DNA from 4 places in the Acidovorax sp. 107 genome. Region 3 is predicted to be linked to each of the others. Evidence: predicted binding sites of a transcription regulator. Region 3 holds the regulator's gene; each other region holds the start of a gene.
What was found. The regulator FNR, encoded in region 3, switches genes on or off when oxygen is low (the NO sensors DNR and NnrR bind a similar motif). The targets are predictions, from matches to a motif close to TTGATNNNNATCAA.
Positions count from the first base shown of each region.

Region 1: the regulator FNR is predicted to act here: its motif matches at 1,472-1,485, upstream of cyoA (ubiquinol oxidase subunit II).
Region 2: the regulator FNR is predicted to act here: its motif matches at 1,067-1,080, upstream of C8C99_RS11345 (type IV pili methyl-accepting chemotaxis transducer N-terminal domain-containing protein).
Region 4: the regulator FNR is predicted to act here: its motif matches at 1,174-1,187, upstream of C8C99_RS12645 (TraR/DksA family transcriptional regulator).

Region 1 is NZ_QBTZ01000001.1:838,058-840,253, forward strand. Features, by position in the region: gene cyoB (cytochrome o ubiquinol oxidase subunit I) at 1-309, opposite strand, end outside; gene cyoA (ubiquinol oxidase subunit II) at 318-1,376, opposite strand; gene C8C99_RS03930 (MFS transporter) at 1,648-2,196, shown strand, end outside.
Region 2 is NZ_QBTZ01000001.1:2,418,246-2,420,441, reverse strand. Features, by position in the region: gene moaA (GTP 3',8-cyclase MoaA) at 1-1,011, opposite strand, end outside; gene C8C99_RS11345 (type IV pili methyl-accepting chemotaxis transducer N-terminal domain-containing protein) at 1,180-2,022, shown strand; gene C8C99_RS11340 (hypothetical protein) at 2,168-2,196, opposite strand, start outside.
Region 3 is NZ_QBTZ01000001.1:1,052,166-1,054,361, forward strand. Features, by position in the region: gene C8C99_RS04985 (FixH family protein) at 1-199, shown strand, start outside; gene C8C99_RS04990 (hypothetical protein) at 259-552, shown strand; gene fnr (fumarate/nitrate reduction transcriptional regulator Fnr) at 659-1,381, opposite strand; gene hemN (oxygen-independent coproporphyrinogen III oxidase) at 1,571-2,196, shown strand, end outside.
Region 4 is NZ_QBTZ01000001.1:2,702,828-2,705,023, forward strand. Features, by position in the region: gene C8C99_RS12635 (DUF2946 family protein) at 1-354, opposite strand, end outside; gene C8C99_RS12640 (glutathione S-transferase) at 477-1,124, shown strand; gene C8C99_RS12645 (TraR/DksA family transcriptional regulator) at 1,248-1,619, shown strand; gene C8C99_RS12650 (hypothetical protein) at 1,683-2,057, shown strand; gene C8C99_RS12655 (VOC family protein) at 2,110-2,196, shown strand, end outside.

The DNA.
Region 1 (2,196 bases), 210 kb from region 3:
CATGTTGTCGCCAAAGGCCATGGCCTGTTGGAGGCGCATCATCACCGCGTCAGCAAAGCCGCGCAGCAGCATCACCAGGCCCAGGATCATGTACATGATCCCGATCTTCTTGTGGTCGATGCTGCAGATCCAGTCGCGCCACAGCGGGCCCCACAGGCGGAACTTGGTGATGCCCGCCATGACGGCGATGCCGCCCAGGACCACGGCAATGAAGGTCCACAACACGATGGGTTCGTGCGCCATCGGTACGGTGTCCCAGCTCAGGCGGCCCAGCGCCCAATGGGATGGAGAAAGGGTTTCAGAGGTCATAGGGAGACTCATTGGCGGATGCTGGTGCCGGAAGTGGGAGCCGGCGCATTGCGGGTTTCGAGTGCAGCCACCACCTGGGCGGCGTTTTGCACGGTGCAGACGTCCTGGGGCAGGTTCAGCCCCGCAGCGCGCATGTAGGCGTCGCCGCCCTGGGCATCAATCGCCATCATGTGGTGCATGCACATCTTTCCGTCTTCGACGCAGCGGTTGAGCACCTTGTCGTACAGGCCTTCCTCCACCGAGGCAAAGCGCTGCACCGGGTCGCGTTCGCTGGGCTTCACCAGGTTCAGGTAGGTGCCCTTGTCCAGGGGCTTGCCTTCGGTCTTGGCCTTTTTCACCCACTGGGCAAAGTCCTCGTTGCTCAGGCCATGGAACTTGAACGTCATGCCCGAGAAGCCCGCGCCGCTGTAGTGCGACGACATGCCCTTGAACACGCCGGGCTTGTTGATCACCGCGTTCAGCTCGGTCTGCATGCCGGGCATGGCGTAGATCATGCCGGCGAGGTCGGGCACGTAAAACGCGTTCATGGTGGACGTGGCCGTCAGCTTGAACAGGATGGGGCGGTCCACCGGGGCCGCCACTTCATTCACCGTGGCAATGCCTTGCTCGGGGTAGAAGAACAGCCACTTCCAGTCCATGGCCACCACCTGCACTTCGAGCGGCTTCACATCGGCGGGCACGGCGCGCTGCGCGTCGATGCGGTCGAGAGGCCGGTAGGGGTCGAGCTTGTGGGTCCCGATCCAGGTGATGGCGCCCAGCGCGATGATGATCAGCAAGGGCACGGTCCAGATCACCAGCTCCAGCGTCGTGGAGTGGTGCCATTCGGGGTCGTACTCGGCCTCGGTGTTGCCCTGGCGGTATTTCCAGGCAAACAGCAGCGTCAGCGCGATGACTGGCACGATGATGATGAGCATCAGCAGCGTGGCGGTGATGACCATCTGCCCTTGCTGGGCAGCGATGTCGCCGGCGGGGTTGAGCACGACAGCCTTGCTGCAGCCTGCCAGGCTGCCCAGGGCCGACAGAGCGAGCAGCCAGGTGGGCCCACGAAGTTGGGGAAGTTTGAGCATGTGAAGAGCGCGATCAGTGCGTTTGTTTCGGGTAAACGCGGATAACGGGATGCGTGCGAATGTACTAGCGCTAGCTTTTTTGTCGATTGGACATTTTGTCCAAGGTCAACCCAATTCGCAAAATTTGCACCAATTTGGTGCAAATTGCGGTTTCCATGACATTTCCAGCCCCTGGCATAGTGAAAGCGCACTTGTGGGCGGCAGAAGTTGCGTGTAGAACGAGGTGGTCTCACCCCGTCAGTTAGCTACACAACGTCAAGGAGCCATGTTCATGAGCAGCCCCGCCACTGCCACCTATCCTGCGGCCGGTTTTCACGAAAGCGCCGCCTCTCTCTCGCGGGCTGATACGCATGAAGACGTCACCCCCAGCGAAATCGCTGTGGGCGTGATCATCGGGCGCTCGTCCGAGTATTTCGACTTCTTCGTTTTCGGGATCGCCTGCGTTCTCGTCTTCCCGTCCTTCCTGTTTCCCTTCCTGTCCCGCCTGGACGGCACGCTGATGGCCTTCGCGCTGCTGGCCGTGGCCTTCGTGGTCCGTCCGGTGGGTACAGCCATCTCCATGGCCATCCAGCGGCGCTGGGGGCGGGGCACCAAGCTGACCATTGCGCTGTTCGTGCTGGGCGTCTGCACCGTGGGCATGGCCTTTTTGCCGGGCTACAAGGATGTGGGCACTACAGCCATCGTGGCGTTGCTGATCCTGCGTGTGGGCCAGGGCCTGGCGCTGGGCGGCTCGTGGGACGGCCTGCCGTCGCTGCTGGCCATGTCGGCCCCCAAGGAGCGCCGGGGCTGGTACGCCATGATTGGCCAGCTGGGCGCGCCG
Region 2 (2,196 bases), 1.4 Mb from region 3:
CGCCTCGTCGCTGGCGCCGCCCCGCAGCAGCGTGCGCAGGTCGTAGCCCTGGCTGGCAAACAGGCACAGATAGAGCTTGCCTTCGGTGGACAGGCGTGCGCGGTTGCAGTCGTGGCAGAAGGCCTGGGTCACGCTGCTGATCACGCCCACCTCGCCCAGCGCAGGGTCGTGCTGGCCCGCTGCGTTGGCATAACCCCAGCGCTCGGCAGTTTCGCCGGGGTTGCTTGGGTCCAGCTGCACCAGCGGCAGTTCGGCGCGCAGGCGTTTGATGAGTTCGGCCGACGGCAGCACCTCGTCCATGCGCCAGCCGTTGGTGGCGCCCACGTCCATGTATTCGATGAAGCGCAGCGTGGTGCCGGTGCCGCGAAAGTGGCGCGCCATGGGCAAGATCTCGTGGTCGTTGGTGCCGCGCTTGACCACCATGTTGACCTTGATGTGCGACAGCCCGGCGGCGTGTGCAGCCTCGATGCCGGCCAGCACGTCTGCCACCGGAAAGTCCACATCGTTCATGCGGCGGAAGACTGCATCGTCCAGGCCGTCCAGGCTCACCGTCACGCGGTTCAGGCCCGCGTCCTTCAGGGCCTGGGCCTTGCGTGCGAGCAATGAGCCGTTGGTGGTGAGGGTGAGGTCCGGCGCCACGCCGTCCACGGTGCGCAGCTGGGCCAGTTGCGCCACCAGGTCTTCGAGGTTCTTGCGCAGCAGGGGCTCGCCGCCCGTCAGGCGGATCTTGCGCACGCCATGCGCCAGAAAGAGCCGCGCCAGCCGCGTGATTTCCTCAAAGCTCAGGAGCGCCCCGTGCGGCAGGTAGGGGTAGTCCTTGTCGAACACTTCCTTGGGCATGCAGTAGTTGCAGCGGAAGTTGCAGCGGTCCGTCACGCTGATGCGCAGGTCGCGCAGCGGGCGGCCTCGGGTGTCGGTGAGCTGGCCCATGGGGGCTACGGGGAGCGTGGGCACCCGCGCCGCCAGAGCGGCGATGCGTTGGTCCACCAGAGGAATCACACGTTCGGCCATGGCGCGATTTTGCCGCATGGGCCTGTGCTAAGGGGGTATGCCCCTGCACGCGGAGTTGATCGCGGTCAAGTTTTGCCCCGGCGTGGGTGTGCCTGCCTTTGACATGGCGCAGTGCGCTTTGGATGGTGCGTCGCAACAATATGGGCATCCGATTTCAAGGGGATTGCCATGTTGACGCGCGAATTTTCAGCCGATGCCATGCCGTGCCAGCGCCGCGTGGCTGTTCAATGGGTCGCGGCGGGCATCCTTCTGCCTACCTGGGCCCTGAGCGCGCAGGCGCAGATGGGGCTGTCGGGGGCCATCAACTATGCGGGCTGGTTCCGTGCGCTATCGCAACGCATGGCCAAGGCCTATTGCCAGCAGTACCTGCAGGTGCTGCCTGGCGCTGCCGTGGATGTGATGGGACTGGCGCGCAAGATGGCCCTGTCGGGCAGCAGCGAGCTGGCCAAAGGCACGCAGTCGGGGCAGTGGCCGGCCGATGTGGGGCGCCAGCTGGCCGAGGTGCAAAAGCAGTTTGCATTGCTCAACCAGCTGACTGCCGCGCCAGCAACCCAGACTGCGCTGGTGGTGGCGGCTTCCGAGCAGGCCGACCGCACGCTGCTGATTGCGCAGGCCGTGACCGAGTCCATCGAGAAAATGGCCCCCGCCCCCAGTGCCCGCTTGGTCAACCTTGCGGGCCGTCAGCGCATGCTGTCACAACGCCTGGCCAAGAACTATTTTCTGCATGCAGCCAAGGTGGAGTCCAAGGTGGTGCAGGCCCAGCTGGCGTCCGACGCGGCCGATTTCCGCCAGGCGCTGCAGACGCTGAAGGCGGCGCCGGTGTCCACCACCGCCATCCGCAACGAGCTGGAGTTGGCCGACTCGCAGTGGCTGTTCTTTGAATCGGCCCTGCGCCGCCCCGCCGATGACGCAGGGCTGAACGCGGTGGCTACCACCAGCGAGCGTCTGCTGGGCGTGATGGACAAGCTCACTGGCCTGTACGAAGCCGCCCTGCGCGAAGTGCTGGGCTGAAGTCTGGGCTGGCCAACCAAAGGCTGGTACAGCGCAGAGCCTGTTCGCAATACTTCCGGGGCTGCATAGCCACCTTGCCGGGTTGGGATGCAAGGCGCGGTGCGCAGTCGATTGCTCGGCCGTGGGCAAGCGCGGGGGGCGTCTGTCATGGTGTGATTCCCTGTTCATCAGACC
Region 3 (2,196 bases):
CGGGCCTGCGATCGTGATCGTGGCCGGCTTTGTAACCCTGTGGCTCGCGATTTCGCGGCCCGATCCCGTGGTGGCCGAGGACTACTACCGCCAGGGTATCGAGATCAACAAGACCCTGGTCGCTCCAGGTAAGAGTCTGGCGCCGGCCCTCAAGGCCCGCAACCATGCGGCCACCCCGGTCCAGGACCAACCACGCTGACAACCCTGCGGTCTCACGCCTGAGCGTGACCGCATGCAGCACCAGGAGACAAAATCGATATGTGGACGCAACGCCTGATGTGGATTGCCTGGCCCGCCTTCTTGATGGCGGGCGTGCTGGAGATGCTTGTTTTTGCCATGGTGGACCCCCAGGACCTGCACTGGTTCGGGCAGCCTCTGGCGTTTTCGAGGGAGGGTGTCTACACCCTTGCTTTTTTTGCGTTCTGGGCCATCACCATGGCCACCAGCGCACTGACGACACTGCTGTCCATGTCACCCTTTGAGGTCAACCGGTGTCCGGTGCCCAATGCGGAGCGGCCCGACGATTGCCGCAAGACATCTTCTTGCTCCTGAACTTTGTCGGTTGCCTGTCTGGGCTCGCGTTGCGTGCCCGGCGGCAATGAGCCAGCACTGCACGAACCTGGTGTAGTGCCCGGCTCTGGGCGAGTGCCGCCGTTGCTCAGTGGCAGGTTTGCTGGCTATTCACAATGCGCCGCAGGGCATCGGTGTCGAGGATGCGGACATGGCGCTGCTTGACCTCCACGATACCTTCCTCCACAAACTTGGAGAACGTGCGGCTGACCGTTTCGAGCTTGAGGCCTAGGTAGCTGCCAATCTCTTCTCGCGTCATGCGCAGCACCAGCTCGGACTGCGAGAAGCCCCGCGCATGCAGGCGCTGTACGAGGTTCAGCAAGAAGGCTGCCAGACGCTCTTCTGCGCGCATGCTGCCGAGCAGCAGCATCACGCCATGCTCGCGCACAATCTCGCGGCTCATGATCTTGTGCACATGGTGCTGCAGGGCCGTGACTTCACGTGACAGCTCTTCGATACGGTCGAAAGGCATGACACAGACCTCGGCGTCTTCCAGTGCCACCGCATCGCAGGTGTGGTGGTCATTGACGATGCCGTCCAGCCCGATGATCTCGCCCGCCATCTGAAACCCCGTGACTTGGTCGCGACCATCTTCGGTGGCCACGCAGGTCTTGAAGAATCCTGTGCGGATCGCATAAAGGGATGTGAAGGATTCGCCATTGCGGAACAAGGTGCCGCCACGCTTGACCTTGCGACGCACAGCAACGACCTCGTCGATACGCTGCAGCTGTTCTTCATTCAGGCCCACAGGCATGCACAACTCCCGAAGGTTGCAGTTGGAGCAGGCGACTTTGATGGTGAGCGGATTCATAAGCACTTGGACTTGGGTTGGTGGCCGGGCATATCGCGCTTGCCGCGCATGGACATTTGAGCATGGCGCGGGCCAGCGGCTGACCTTCATCAAATTGTCGCCGTATGGCCGATGGGTTCACTTGATGCAGGTCAAGGACGTGTCCTGGAGCCTACGGCACAGTCAAGGTGTACGCAAGGAAATTCTCCCATGACTGCTGTTTCGCAAGATCTTCTGCGCCGTTTTGACGTGCCAGGGCCCCGTTATACATCGTATCCAACGGCCGACCGTTTTGTGGAGGCGTTCGGTGAGGAAGACTATGTGCTGGCGCTGGAGCAACGCCGTTCAGGCACGGTGGCCAAGGCCATGCCGCTGTCTTTGTACGTGCACATTCCGTTTTGCGAATCGCTGTGTTACTACTGCGCTTGTAACAAGATCATTACCAAGCACCATGACCGTGCTGACGTCTACTTGCGCTATCTGAGCCGTGAGATTGACCTGCACACGGCCCACTGCGGGGTGGGGCAGGTGGTCAGTCAGTTGCACTTTGGCGGCGGAACGCCCACCTTTCTCTCGGACGCTGGCTTGCGAGAGCTGATGGCCATGCTCAAACGCAGTTTCACGCTTGCGCCGGGAGGGGAATACTCGATCGAAGTGGATCCGCGTACTGTCAACGCGGATCGATTGGCGCTGCTGGCCGAACTGGGGTTCAATCGCTTGAGTTTTGGTGTGCAGGACTTTGACGCCGAAGTGCAAAAGGCCGTTCATCGCATCCAGCCGGCCGAACAGGTCTTTGCGCTGGTGGACTCCGCTCGTTCGCTGGGTTTTGATTCGGT
Region 4 (2,196 bases), 1.7 Mb from region 3:
TGGGGGCCCGCGCGGCGGCAGCGGCGCGGCGGTGCGCGCAGCAATGTGCGCGGCAGGGATGGGGCGCAAGGCATGCGCCAGGGGGTGAACCACAGGCAGCTGGGCCTGCGACACGGGAGGGGGGGCGCCCACGTGCGCACACAGCGGGCAGTCCAGCGTGTGGCTGGACAGCTCCTTGGCGCCGTCGTCGGTCTTGACCAGCACCTTGATCGCGCCCGAACCCGAGCAGATCAGCTCCATGGACTGCGGATGCACCAGGGGCGACGCCACGGCCACGCCGATCGACAACACAAACCACGCCAGCACAAGGCGGGCGAGCCAGCGAAGGCTGCGGATGGTTTGCAGGGGGGACATGGGTGCGGATTGTAGGGGGCCGGAGCACGCACTCCTTGACCGAGGTCATCTGCGCGACGGCCTACGGCCTCGCCCGCACCTAGGATGCGGGCTGCATTCACCACCCCAACGGAGACACCGTCATGCTCACACTCTGCGGCTTTTCGGCCAGCAATTACTACAACAAGGTCAAGCTGGCCCTGCTCGAAAAGGGCCTGCCGTTCACTGAAGAACTGGCCTGGGTGGGCGAGACCGACCGCAGCGCCAGCCCGCTGGGCAAGGTGCCCTACCTGCGCACGCCGCAAGGCGCACTGTGCGAGTCGGCCGTGATGGCCGACTACATCGAGACCGCCCACCCCGAGCACCCGCTGATCCCGGCCGACCCCTTCCAGGCCGCCAAGGTGCGCGAGCTGATCACCTTTCTGGAGCTGCACCTGGAGCTGGTGGCACGCAACCTGTACCCCCAGGCGTTCTTCGGCGGCACGGTGAGCGACACCGCACGCGAGAAGGTCGGCGCACAGCTGCAGAAGAACATCGCTGCCTTCGGCCAGCTGGCAAGGTTCAGCCCCTATGTCGCCGGCGACACGTTCACGATGGCCGACTGCGCCGCCATCGTGCACCTGCCGCTGGTCAGCTCTGCCACCAAGATCATCTACGGCCGCGACTACCTGGCCGACCTGCCCGTGCGCGACTACCTGGCCCGCATGGCCGAGCGCCCCCATGTGCAGCGCGTGAACGCAGACCGCAAGACCAACACCGCCGAAATGCTGGCGCGCCCGCCCAAGCGCTGAGCCCGCCCCGCAGCGGTGTCACCCGGGCAGTGACACCGCGCGCCATCCCTTGACCCTGGTCAACCCCCGGCACCGCGCGCAGGCGCACCATGCAGGTATCCGATCACACCGAGGAGACCCCGCATGGACAAGACCCAAGCCGCACCTTTCCGCCAGCAGTTACTGGCCCAGCAATCCGAGTTGCTGGCCCAACTGGCCGCGCAGCGCGGTGGTGTCATCGGCCGCGCCGAGGCTGCGGCCGATCACTTTGGGCAGCCCGAAGACCCACGCGCCCAAGTGGCCACCGAGCGCGAACTGGAATTCGCCCTGGGTGAACGCGAAACCGAACACCTCGCAGCCGTCGAGGCCGCCCTGGCCCGCATCGACACAGGCACCTACGGGGAGTGCACCGACTGCGGCGCCCACATCACTGCCGCCCGCCTGCACGCCACCCCCGAAGCTGCGCGCTGCGTGCACTGCCAGGAGAAGGCTGAGCAACACCACCACGCTGCGTGAGCTGGCTCACGCAGTCAGACACCTCGTTTCCCCGTTATGTCCTCACTTCAAGAAAGTCGATTCATGAGCACTTTTCACGCCGTTGTCTGGATGGACCAGTCCGAAGCCCACGTGGTGATGTTCGACCGCGAACACGCCGAAGCCCAGCGCATCAAGTCCCGCAGCCACCACAAGCACCAGGGCAAGGCCGACGACCTGGCCCCGTTCTTTGCAGACATTGCCCAGACGCTCACGCACACCCGCGAGGTGCTGCTGGCAGGGCCAGGCTTGGTGCGCAATCAGTTCCGCGACTGGGCCGCCAAGCACCATGCCGCGGTGGCGGATGTGGTGGTGGACTCCGTGGCGGCCGACCACCCGACCGACGCTCAGCTCGTGGCCATGGCGCGCCAGTATTTCAAGAAGTTTGACAACATGGCTGCCGATCCATCAGCCGCTTGACCTGCCCCCACATCGCGCCCATAGCGCGGCCCTGGCTGCTATCCTTTGCAGGATGCGCAGCCTCTTTCACCTTGCCTTTCACGTCACCGACCTGGACGCCGCGCGCCGCTTTTATGGCGGCGTGCTGGGTTGCCAGGAG